Regions from separate parts of the Micromonospora sp. ZG13 genome, predicted to be linked through region 1. Evidence: riboswitches for the same ligand, from Rfam matches in the RefSeq annotation. Region 1 holds a riboswitch; the other holds the start of a gene.
The links. A riboswitch is a leader RNA that binds a small molecule or an ion and turns the genes downstream of it on or off. The one in region 1 is predicted to bind S-adenosylmethionine.

Region 1 (6,103 bases):
GCTCGACCCGTGGTTCGTCGCCTTCGGCCGGGCCGTCGGCGCGGGGCTGCTGGCGGTGGCGTACCTGCGATTCACCGCCGCCCCGCGCCCCACCCGCGCCCAGTGGCGGCGGCTGACCGTCGTCGCCCTCGGCGTCGTCGTCGGCTTCCCGCTGTTCACCTCGCTGGCGCTCATCACCCAGACCTCCGCGCACGGCGCGGTCGTCATCACCGTGCTGCCCGCCATGACGGCCGTGTTCGCCGTGCTGCGGGCCGGTGAGCGACCGCCGGCACTGTTCTGGGTCGCGAGCGCCGGCGGGCTGCTGGCGGTGCTCGCCTTCCTCGGCGCCAGCGGTGCGGTGCGCGGTGCGCTCGCCCCGCCCGACCTGTTCCTGCTCGCGGCGGTCGTGCTGTGCGGCCTGGGATACGCCGAGGGCGGCGCGCTGGCCCGGGAACTGGGTGGCGCCCGGACGATCTGCTGGGCGTTGCTGCTCTCCCTGCCGGTCACCGTGCCGGTCACGGTCGTCGCCGCCGTGGCCGCCCCACCGCACGCCGACGCCGTCACCTGGTCCGCGTTCGGATACCTCACCGCGGTCTCCATGTTCCTGGGCTTCTTCGCCTGGTACGCGGGCCTGGCCCGGGGCGGCGTCGCGCAGGTCGGCCAGATCCAGCTCGCGCAGCCGGTGCTCACCCTGCTCTGGTCGGCGCTGCTGCTGGGCGAGGCCGTCACCCCCGCCTCGATCGCGGCGGCGCTGGCGGTGCTGGCGTGCGTCGTGCTGATCCAGCGCACCCGCGGCCGCACGCCGGCACCCGTGGCGAAGCAGGCCTGACGGCTCCGCGCCGCCCCGCCCGCCGACCTCGCGCGCCCGCCGGCCCGCCGCTGCGGGCACAGTGGGCTCCCGGGCCGGCAGGGTCGCCTCCCGGGCCCGTCAGGCCAGCGCGGCGAGGGCGGCGAGCAGCCGGTCCACGTGCCCGGTCGTGCTGCCCAGTCCGATGCTGGCCCGCAGGGCGGTCGGCGGCAGGTCCCGCCGGCCGCTGCGGGCGGCCGCCTCGTCGAGCAGCCGCCGGGCCAGCGGGTGGGCGCAGAAGAGGCCGTCGCGCACCCCGATGTCGTACGTCGCGGCCAGCTCCGCCGCCACCTGTGCCGAGTCCCGGCCGGCCACCACGAACGACACGATGCCCACCCGGGGCGCCGCCGGCCCGAACGTGCGCAGCTCCACCACGTGCGGCAGGGCCGCGACGCCCTCGCGCAGCCGGGTCAGCAGGGCCTGCTCGGCGTCGTGCAGGGCGACCCGGTCGGCGTCGGCCAGGGCGGCGCAGACCGCCGCCAGGGCGACCGCGCCGAGCAGGTTCGGGGTGCCCGCCTCGTGCCGGGCCGGGCCGGTCGCCCACCGTACGTCGTGGGTGGCGGCCCCGACGTGGCTGGTGGCGCCCCCGCCGGCCAGGTACGGCGGTGCGGCGTCCAGCCAGTCCGCCCGCCCGACGAGGACCCCCGCGCCGAAGGGCGCGTACAGCTTGTGGCCGGAGAGCGCGAGGTAGTCGACGTCGAGGTCGGCGACGTCGACCGGCGCGTGCGGGGCGAGCTGCGCGGCGTCCACCGCGATCCGGGCCCCGTGTCGCCGCGCCACCCGGGCCAGCTCGGCCACCGGCCAGCGCTCGCCGGTCACGTTGCTGGCGGCGGTCACCGCCACCAGCACGGGCGGCCCGTGCTCGGCGCCGGGGCGGGCGGGCCGGTGGCCGGCGGCGTCCGGCCTGCGCAGCTCGCCGAGCGCGGCGTCGAGCGCGCGTACCGCCCCGGCGGGCTCCGCGGGCACCGGCAGCCGCACCGAGCCACGCGGCCAGGGCAGCAGGTTGGCGTGGTGCTCCCCGCCGAAGGTCACCACCGTCGTGCCGGCGGGCAGCGCCCGGGCCAGCAGGTTCAGCGCGTCCGTGGTGTTGCGGGTGAAGACCACGTGGTCGCCGGCGCGGGCGCCGAGGAAGTCGCCGACCGTCTGCCGGGCGCGCTCGTAGGCGAGGGTGCAGCGCCGCGACAGCGCCCCGGCGCCGCGGTGCACGCTGGCGTACCAGGGCAGCAGTTCGGCCACCGCGTCGGCCGCGGCCCGCGCGCACGGCGCGGTGGCCGCGTAGTCGAGGTTCACCTGCCCGGGTACGCCGAGCACGTCGAGCGGGCCGGCGACGGCGGGCGGCTGCGGCGCGGGCGGGGGTACGAGGGTGACGGTCACGGCCGACCTCCGGGGTCCAGGACCCCGGGTGGGCGCACACGGGCGGGGTCCGCGCTTGCCCGGCGCGCGGATCGGGCCGGGCCCGGTCATCACCCGGGGCACCCCACCGCGAACTCGACGAGGGTTGCCGGCCAGCAAGCCGGGGCTTGACGCTGGCGCTCGTGACCTGCCGGCAGCATAGCCGGGTCGATGCGACCGGACCAGCCGGCCCGGGATGGCTACGCTGACCGCATGGCCGACACCCCGCCCGGCGCGTCCCTGCCGTCGCCGACCGCGCCCGCCGTTCCGCCGCCCGGCGGGGCCGGGCCCCGGATGCCGCTGCGTCGGCTGGGGTGGCGTCGGGCCCTGGTGCTGGCCGGCACCGTCCTGTTCATCGCGGCGTGCGCGCTGTTCATGGTCTTCACGCTGGGGGAGAACCTCGGCGTCGAGGCGCTGTTGATCGGCGTGGTCGCCGCGATCCTCCCGGTGCCGGTGCTGGTGGGTTGTTTCCTCTGGCTGGACCGCTACGAGCCAGAACCCCTCAAGTACCTGATCTTCTGCTTCGCCTGGGGCGCGTTCGTCTCCACTGCGGCCTCGCTGACCGTCAACGAGTTCTCCGCCGGGCTGTTCGAGGACTGGGGGTTGCCCACCGCGCTGACCGCGGTGCTGGTGGCGCCGTTCATCGAGGAGCTGACCAAGGCCCTCGGGCCGATCCTGCTGCTGATCTTCCGCCGTCGCGAGATCTCCGGGATCACCGACGCCCTGGTCTACTGCGGGCTCTCCGCGGTCGGGTTCGCCATGGTGGAGAACATCCTCTACCTGGGCGGCTACGGCTACGCCAGCGGCGTGGAGCGGTACGGGCCGGCGACCGGCACCCAGCAGGTCATCGCCATCTTCATCGTCCGGATCCTGCTCTTCGGCTTCGCCCACCCGCTCTTCACCTCGATGACCGGGGTGGGGCTGGGCATCGCCGCGCGCGCCGCCGACCGGTGGGTGCGGGTGCTCGCCCCGCTCGCCGGCCTGCTCCTGGCGATGATGCTGCACGGGCTGTGGAACCTGCTGCCGACGCTCACCCAGGCCACCGGCGAGACGCTGATCATGCTGTACGGCTTCATCGGCGTGATGGTGCCGGTCTTCTTCGGCATGGTCGGGCTCGCCGTGTGGCTACGGGCCTGGGAGGGGCGGCTCACCGAGCGGACCCTGCCGGACTACGTCCGGGCGGGCTGGCTCACCCCGCCGGAGGTGGCGGCGCTGAGCAGCCTGGGACGGCGGCACGCGGCCCGGGTGTGGGCCAAGCGGGTGGCCGGCGACGGCGGGCTGAAGGCGATGCGCGGCTACCAGTTCGCGGCTACCCGGCTGGCGCTGCTGCGCGACGGCGCGCTACGCGGCCTGGACCGGCGCCCGGCCGACCGGGAGCGGACCGCGCGGGAGGAACGGGAACTGCTGGAGGCGATCGGCGCGTACCGGTCGTTCTTCGTGGGCCGGGACCCGCAGGTGCCGGTGGGGATCTGGGACGGGCAGCGCTACCACCTGCGCTTCCCGGACGGCACGCAGCGTTCGGTCGAGGCGCCGGACGAGCCCGTCGTGCCGATCCCGGTGGTGCTCGTCGCGTCTCCCCCGCCGCCCCCGGCCGGCTGGTACGGCCCGCCCGGCTGGTACGGCCAGCGCCCGCCGGCGCCGTGGCCCCCCGGCCACCACTGACGCGGACGCCCGGGGCCCCCGGACCCGCTACCGGGGCCGCCCCGCTCGGGCCGGCCCCGGTCGTCAGGTCATCAGGCTGGTGAGGAAGTCACCGAGGCCCTGCGCCATCGCCATCAGTCCCGCTCCGATCGCCTTGAACATCTCCGCCGCGCCCTCCGGCCGGAAGGCCATGAAGTAGATCAGGAACGCGACGCTCCCCCAGAGCAGAATCTTCTTCACGAGTACCGGCATCGTCCCTCCCCAGGGCCGGTGGTGCGGCTGGCTTCCCGGCCGGGAGCGACGCAAACGGCACCGACGCCCTCATCCGGGCGGGTGGGGAGGGGACGGGATCAGAGGTAGAGGCCGGTGGAGTCGTTCTCCACCCGCTCGGCGGCCACGGCGTGCACGTCGCGCTCGCGCAGCAGTACGTACCCGCGGCCGTGCAACTCGACCTCGGAGCGGTCGTCGGGGTCGAAGAGGACCCGGTCGCCCGAGACGATGGCGCGTACGTTCGGCCCCACCCCCACGGCGGTGGCCCAGGCCAGGCGCTTGCCCACGGCGGCGGTCGCCGGGATCACGATGCCGGCGGTCGAGCGTCGCTCACCCTCGCTGCCCTCCATCCGCACCAGCACGCGGTCGTGCAGCAGGCGGATCGGCAGCCCGGAGTCGAGATTCTGGTCGGCGGTCACGCCGGAAACGCTACCGTGTCCCGGTCGGTCGGCCGTGGGCGGTTACGCGCCGGGGGCCGGGGGCAATGTGTGGCGGACCTGCCCTACGGTGGCGTCGTCGGACGTATCCTGTCCGCCCATCGGCATGGGCGGGCCGGTTCTCTTGCCAGGAGGTGCGCTTGAGCCGCTTCGAGCAGATACGCGGACGGCTCCGTCGCGCGTACGAGTCGGGCCGGGAGTCGGCGCGCGCCCGCCGCGTGGACCCGGCCGACGTCCCCGAACCGGCCGGCGTGGCCTCGCCGACGTCCCCCGGACCGGCGGCTGCGCCGTCCGCGACCGTGGTCGGCGCCCCGCCGCCCGGTGCCATGCACAACTCCACCTCCAGCCGCGACGACGCGGACGTGCCGCACGCGTTGCGGATCGCCGCCGCGTGGTCCTGGCGGCTGATCGTGATCGGCGTCGTCGCCTGGGCGCTGTTGAAGATCGTCGGCACCGTCCGGATCGTGGTCATCCCGCTGGCCGTCGCACTGCTGCTCTCGGCGCTGCTCGCGCCGGCGGTCGGCTGGCTGCTGCGGGCCCGCTTCCCGCGGTCCATGGCGACGGCGGTGGTGCTGGTGGGCGGCCTGGCCGGGGTGATCGGCACGCTGACCCTGGTGGTGAACGAGTTCATCCAGGGCGTGCCGGAGCTGAGCAAGAAGTCCTCCGAGGGCGTCCGGCAGATCCAGGACTGGCTGAAGACCGGGCCGCTGCACCTCTCCGACGGCCAGCTCGACAACTACATCGACGAGGGCCAGAAGTGGATCAACAACAACACCGAGAGGTTCACCAGCGGCGCCCTCTCCACGGCCGCCACGCTGGCTGAGGTGCTGACCGGCACGCTGCTGGTGCTCTTCGCCACCTTCTTCTTCCTGCGCGACGGCAACAAGATCTGGCGCTTCCTGGTCCGGCTGCTGCCGGTCGCCGCCCGCTGGAAGGTCGACGACGCCGGGCGGGCGTCCTGGGCGACGCTGGTCGCCTACGTCCGGGCGACCGTGCTGGTCGCCTTCATCGACGCGGTCGGCATCGGCATCTTCCTCGTCATCTTCGACATCCCGTTCGCCTTCCCGCTCGCCGCCCTGGTCTTCCTCGGGGCGTTCATCCCGATCGTCGGAGCGACCCTGTCGGGCGTGGTCGCGGTCCTGGTCGCGCTGGTGGACAGCGGCCCGGTGACGGCGCTGATCATCCTCGGCGCCGTGATCGGGGTGCAGCAGGTGGAGGGACACCTCCTCCAGCCGCTGATCATGGGCCGGGCGGTGGCCATCCACCCGCTCGCGGTCATCATCGGCATCGCGGCCGGCGTGGTCCTCGCCGGGATCACCGGCGCGCTGGTGTCGGTGCCGCTGATCGCCGTGCTCAACACGGCCGTGCGCCGGCTCGCCGCCCGTACCGTCCCGGACACCCCGCCCGACGCCGTCGTCGTCGCCTCCCAGGCGCCCTGACCCCGCGCCCCGGGCGCGATCCGCACAACCGCCGAGAGGGCGGTCTCCCGAGCCGGGAGGCCGCCCTCTCGCCGTCGCAGGCCCGGGCCGACGAGGCG
Region 2 (6,103 bases), on a different contig from region 1:
CGGGACCGTCAGCGTCAGGTAGAACAGCCCGGCCAGCAGCAGCGCCGACTGGTTGCCGGTGTTGGCCGCGTAGTCCTGCCCGATGCGGAACAGCTCACGCTGGCTGGCCAGCAGGCCGAGGAAGTAGACCAGGCTGGAGTCCTTGATCAGCGCGATGAGCTGGTTCACCCAGGCCGGCAGCACCCGCCGGATCCCCTGCGGGACGATCACCAGGCGCATCGCCTCGCCCCAGGACAGGCCCAGCGCCCGGGCGCCCTCCAACTGCGCGGCCTCCACCGACTGGATGCCGGAGCGGAAGATCTCGCCGATGTAGGCCGCCGCGATCAGCGACAGGGCCAGGATGCCCAGGGGATACGGGTTGGGCCCCCACACCTGCATCCCCAGCGGCGCCAGGCCGACCCCGATGAGCAGGATCGTCGCCGCCGCCGGCAGGCCGCGGAACACGTCGGTGTAGACCCGCGCCGGCCACCGCAACCATCGCGTACGCGAGATGCCCGCGACGGCCAGCGCCATGCCGAGCACCGAGCCGAGCAGGGCGGCGGAGATCGCCAGGATCAGCGTGTTGGGCAGCCCCACCGTCAGCATCTCGGGCAGCGCCTCGCGCATGGAGTCTGCGTCGAAGAAGGTCTCCCACAGGGTGCTCAACGGATCCATCGTCTCTCCCACCGCCCCGCTTGCTCGTCGTCGCTACGTCTCAGGAGGTGGCCGACGCCGACGGCACCGGAACCGTGCCGCTGCCCGGCGTGAAGTCGGCCGGGATGGGGCGGCCCGGGTAGTACTGGGCCTGCAGGCGGCTCCACGTGCCGTCGGCGATCACCTCGTCGAGCCCCTTGTTCAGCGCCTCGCGCAGCTTGTCGTTGCCCTTGGCGACCGCGTACGCCGTCGGGGCCGGGCTGAGCAGCTTGGCCGCAACCGTGATCTTGCCGGCGCTGTCGGCGGCCGACTTGTCGCCGATCTCGGCCGGGGCGATCCAGGCGTCGGCCGTTCCGGCCTTGAGCTGGTTGATCGCGCCGTTGTAGTCGGGCACCCGGACCGGGTCGAGTCCCTCGCCGGTGGCGTAGTCGTCCTGGACGGTGCCCTGCACGACCACCACCCGCTTGCCGGCGAGCTGGTCGAAGCCGGTGATCGACGAGCCGGCCGGCACGTCGAGTCCGAAGTGGCCGAAGTCGTAGCCGTTGCCGAAGTCGACGGTCTTCTTGCGCGCCTCGGTGATCGTGATCGAGGAGCTGCCGACGTCGAACTTGCGGTTGTTGACCTGCGACAGCAGGGCGGAGAAGTCGGTGCCGACGAACTCCACCTTCAGGCCGACCTTTTCCGCGACCGCGACGAGCAGGTCGTTGTCGAAGCCGGTGAACTTTCCGTCCTTGAGGTAGACGTTCGGCGGGGCGTCGGTGAGCGTGCCGGCGCGCAGCACGCCCGGCTGGAGCAGGCCGTACGGGTTGTCGGCCGCGTCGGCCGCGTCGTCGCCGCAGCCGGTCAGGGCGGTGGCGACGAGGACGGCGGCCACGCCGAGGGCGGCGGCCCGGGTGAGGGACGAGAGGATGCGCACAGGTGTCTCCGATGAGGTGTCTCCGGCGACGGGCACGGGCGTGCGTCGCCGACGGTGCGCCCGATGGGCGTACCGCTGGGATGGTTCAGGGAAGAGGGGGTGGCGCGCCTAGCGCGCGTCGCCGGGGCGACAGGAGGTGGCGCAGACCCGCATCATGTCGATGTGGCGGCGCCGCGTCAGCGCCGGCGACGCCGGTGCCACGGCGGGAACCGCCGGTGGGGGGAAGGTGCGCAGGGACATGGCTCTCCTCGGTCGGTGTCGACCTGGGAACCAGGCCGCGCTTGCACCGGAGCCGCTCCGATGCCTGGTCTTCACCCGGGGCACCCCTGCGCGGACGAGGGTTGCCGGCCAGCGAGCCGGGGCTTGACGCTGGCGCTCATGACCTGCCGACGAGGCTAGCAGCCCGCCACGCTGGGCCGTCCAGCCGTTATGACCACCCTCACGCGCCCGCCGACGGCGCGTCCGTCCCGTCCCGTCGCCTCGGCACCCGCCACGTCCGCCCCGGTCACTCCTCGATCGCCCCGCCGACGCGGCGCAGGTGCTGCCGGAAGGTGAGCCCGGGCTCGGCGGCGCGGCGGGTCAGGTAGTCGGCGAAGGCGGTCTGCTCCCGCAGCGTCTCCCCGGCGCGGATGCGCCGCGCCTGGAGCCGTTCGACGGTGCCGATGCGCTCCGCCGCCGCGAACAGCTCCGCAGCCCGCGCGGCGGGCAGGAACAGCACCCCGTCGTCGTCGGCGACCACGAGGTCGTCGGCGGTCACCAGGTGCGGCCCGACCCGGGCACTGGTGAGCGTCTCCGGCTCCCTCGGATCGAGCCGGGCCGGCCCCGCCGGCAGGCTGCCGTAGCTGAAGACCGGCAGGCCGATCTCCACCAGCTCCGGGGTGTCGCGGTGCAGGCCCCAGACGACGAGCCCGGCGACGCCGGCCGCGGCGCCCTCCAGCACCGCCAGGTCCCCGACGCACGCCTCGTCGGTCCGCCCGCCGTTGTCGATGACGAGCACGTCACCGGCGGCGGCGCCGCCGTACGCCTCCAGGAACACGTCCACGCTGCCGTGGTGGCGCACCGGCAGCACCCGGCCCACGAGACGGTGCCCGGGCACGACCGCCCGGATCCCGGCCGGCGCCGCGCGCGGGGGCACGCCGAGGCGTACGCAGGCGTCGGCGATCAGCGGCGTGGACAGCTCGGCGAAGCGCTCCCGCATGACGTCCTCCTGGCACGTGGTGGTGCGTGGGTCGTCATCGTAGGGAGCACGGGTGCCGCCGCGGCGAGGTCCAATCCGGTGCCGCTGGCTCGGACCTAGACTGTCCACGTGATTCCGATCGAGGCCGTCGCCGTCGCCTACGGCCGCTGGATCACCCCCGACCTGCCGCTGTACGGCAACGAGCACGACCGCTCCGACTTCGCTCCCTGACCGGCCCGGTGCCACGCCGCCCGCCGTTCACCTCCGCCACACCTCCGGGAGCGTTCCGCCATGCCCACACCCGACCACACCGGCGTCGTACCGCCCGCCGACCGGCCACCCGCCGCCGACCCCACCGACACCTCCGCCGTCGCGGTGCTCCGGGCGCCACGGGCCGCCCGGGTCCTGGCGGCCAGCCTGCTCGGCCGGATCCCGCTCGGCGCGGCCCCGCTGGCCCTGCTGGTGTTCGCCCGCGAGACGATGACGCTGACCGTCGCGGGCCTGCTCGTCGGCGCGTTCACCGCCGGCACCGCCGTGGGCCAGCCGATGCTCGCCCGGATGGCGCAGCGCTGGCGGCAGCCGCCGGTGCTCTGGCTGTCCGTGACGGCGTCGACGATCGGCTTCGCCCTCACCGCCGCGCACGTGAACCTGCCGGTGACGGTGTGCGCCGCCGCCCTGGCCGGGGCGGGCGCGCCGCCGTTCGAGTCGTGCCTGCGGGTGCTCTGGCGCGACCTGCTCCCCGCGCACCGCGTGCAGACCGCGTACACCCTGGACATCGCCGTCCAGGAGCTGATCTTCATCCTCGGCCCGGTGGTCACGCTCGCCGCCGTGGGCCTGGCCGGCCCGCCCGGCGGTCTGGCCGCCGCCGCGCTCCTGCAGGCCGTCGGTACCGCGTGGTTCGCCACGACCGACGCGGTGCGTCGCTGGCGGGGCGAGCCGGCCGTACGCCACTGGGCCGGGCCGCTGCGTGCCGGCCGGCTCCGCCTGGTCCTCGGCGCGCTGCTGCTGGTCGGCGCGGCGGTGGGCAGCGTGACCGTCGCCGCGACCGGATACGCCGAGGCGGCCGGAGCCCGGTCCTGGGCGGGCTGGTTGCTCGCCGCGCAGGCCACCGGGGCGCTGGTCGGCGGCCTGCTCTACGTACGCTTCGGCGGGCTGCGCCGGCATGCCACGCTGCCCCGCGCGGTCGGCGTCTTCGCCGTCGGCTACCTGCCGTTGCTGCTCACCCCGGCCCCGGCCGCGATGCTGGGCCTGATGGCGGTCAGCGGGCTCGCGCTGCCGGCGCTGCTGACCATCGCCTTCGTCGCGATCGACGACGTGGCTCCCACCGGCACGGTGGCCGAGGCGTTCGCGTGGGCGGCGACGGCGTTCTCGGTGGGCAGCGCGGGCGGCGCGGCGGTGGCCGGCGCGGTACTGGACGCGGCGGGGGAGGTGACCGTCGGCTTCCTGATCGCCCCGCTGAGCGCCGTCGCGGCGTGCGGGATCGCGCTGGCCGCCACCCGCGCCGCCGGCGGCGGTCGGTCGGCGAGCTGATCGCGGGGCCGGTGCCCGGCGCGCCGGGGCGGGCTCAGACCCCGGCCGCCGACTCCTCGGCCGGCTGGCCCGGCTGCCCGGGTACGACCGCCGCCGGCACCCGCGGCAGCGTGAACACGAAGCGGGTCCCGTCGCGGTACGCCTCGTCCAGGCTCAACGTCCCGCCGTGGTACTCGACGACCTTCTTGCAGACCGCCAGCCCGATGCCGGTGCCCGGGTACGCGCCCCGGGGGTGCAGCCGCTGGAAGATGACGAAGATCTTCTCCGCGTACCGGGGGTCGATGCCGATGCCGTTGTCCTCGACGGCGAAGGACCAGCCCTGCGCGGTGTCCGTCACGGTCACCCGGATGCGCGGCGCCCGGTCCGGGCTGCGGAACTTGACCGCGTTGCCCAGCAGGTTCTGCCACAGCATGGTCAGCAGGGTCGGCTCGCCCCGTACGGTGGGCAGCGGATCGCGGTCGATCGTCGCGCCCGACTCCTCCACGGCCCGCGACAGGTTCGCCTCGGCCTGCGCGAACACCTCGGCCAGGTCCACCTCCCGCTCGTCGCCGTAGACCCGGCCGATCCGGGAGAAGGTGAGCAGATCGTTGATCAGCTCCTGCATGCGGCTCGCCCCGTCGACGGCGAAGCCGATGTACTGCCGGGCCCGGTCGTCGAGCTGGTCGGCGTAGCGGCGCTCCAGCATCTGGCAGAACGACGCCACCTTGCGCAGCGGCTCCTGAAGGTCGTGCGAGGCGACGTACGCGAACTGCTCCAGGTCCTCGTTGGAGCGGCGCAGCTCGTCCGCCTGCTGTTCCAGGGCGTTGCGGTCGTGCTGGCTGCGTTCCCACGCCTCCACGACCGCGCGGCGCATCGTCTCCACGTCGCTGGTCAGCCGGGCGATGTCGGCCGGACCGTCGGGCCGCAGCCGGTGCCGGAAGTCGCCGCCGGCCACCTGACGCACCGAGGCGCCCAGCCGGTCCAGGGGCCGCAGCACCCGCGTACGCACCAGCACGGAGCCGACGATCCCGCACACCAGCAGGGCCGCGAGGATCGCCACGAAGGTCAGGTCCCGCAGCGCCCGGGCGGCGTCGAGGTCGCCCCGGCCGGCGTCGCGGATCCCGTCCAGGCGACCGACCAGCCCGGTCAGCTCGGCGCGCACCGCCGCGAAGGTCTGCGCGTCCCCGGTCACCAGCGGCGCCAGCTCCTGCGGCGTCGCGCCGGCCTGCCGGGAGGCGATCAGGCGTTCGGCGAACTCCGTGCGCCAGCGGTCGGCCAGCCGCCGCGCCCGCTCCAGGTCACCCAGCGCCTCCGGCTCGTCGGCGAGCAGGACGCGCAGCCGCGACATGGTGGCGCGTTCGTCCTCGACGCCCTGCCGGTACGAGTCGACGAAACGCGGGTCGGCGGTGACGACGTGGCCGCGTACGGCCGCCGCCTGGACGAGCAGGCCGCTGTCGAGCTGGCCGACGGCCGTACGGGCCGGGGCGACCCGGTCGGCGAGATGGTTGGAGACCCCGGCGGTGTGCCGCAGCGCGGCGGCGCCGGCCCCGCCGCCGAGCAGGACGATGGCGGTCATCGTCAGCAACAGGACAGTGAGCCACCGGCGGGTCGTCATCGGACGACGGGTCGTTGCCTCGGGAGTCGCCTCGCTGCCCACGACCTGCACCTTAGTGCAGTCGACGGGGCGCGGGCGCGGGGTGCTTGCCGTCGGGTGCTACCAGTGGCGTGTGTCCGTAACCGACCATGTCGCCGCCCGCCGGGACGCCCCGGACGTCCGGGGGCCGGAAGCAGCCGTTGCGCCGATGGCCGCGCCGGCTCCCGCGACCACAATGGCGACCGGGGGCGGCCCCACCGCCCCCGGCGCGGGG

Region 2: it holds a riboswitch for S-adenosylmethionine, as region 1 does, so the genes downstream of both, AC5L34_RS25265 (ABC transporter substrate-binding protein) here and AC5L34_RS03255 (aminotransferase class V-fold PLP-dependent enzyme) in region 1, are expected to answer to the same signal.

The regions. Positions count from the first base shown of each region.
Region 1 covers NZ_JCADBQ010000001.1:666,237-672,339, reverse strand. The annotation lists gene AC5L34_RS03260 (DMT family transporter) at 1-808, shown strand, start outside; gene AC5L34_RS03255 (aminotransferase class V-fold PLP-dependent enzyme) at 908-2,200, opposite strand; SAM riboswitch class IV at 2,247-2,367, opposite strand; gene AC5L34_RS03250 (PrsW family intramembrane metalloprotease) at 2,390-3,880, shown strand; gene AC5L34_RS03245 (hypothetical protein) at 3,944-4,111, opposite strand; gene AC5L34_RS03240 (GroES family chaperonin) at 4,210-4,548, opposite strand; gene AC5L34_RS03235 (AI-2E family transporter) at 4,707-6,005, shown strand.
Region 2 covers NZ_JCADBQ010000016.1:95,211-101,313, reverse strand. The annotation lists gene AC5L34_RS25270 (amino acid ABC transporter permease) at 1-654, opposite strand, end outside; gene AC5L34_RS25265 (ABC transporter substrate-binding protein) at 695-1,549, opposite strand; SAM riboswitch class IV at 1,822-1,933, opposite strand; gene AC5L34_RS25260 (RraA family protein) at 2,055-2,747, opposite strand; gene AC5L34_RS25255 (MFS transporter) at 3,018-4,256, shown strand; gene AC5L34_RS25250 (sensor histidine kinase) at 4,291-5,811, opposite strand.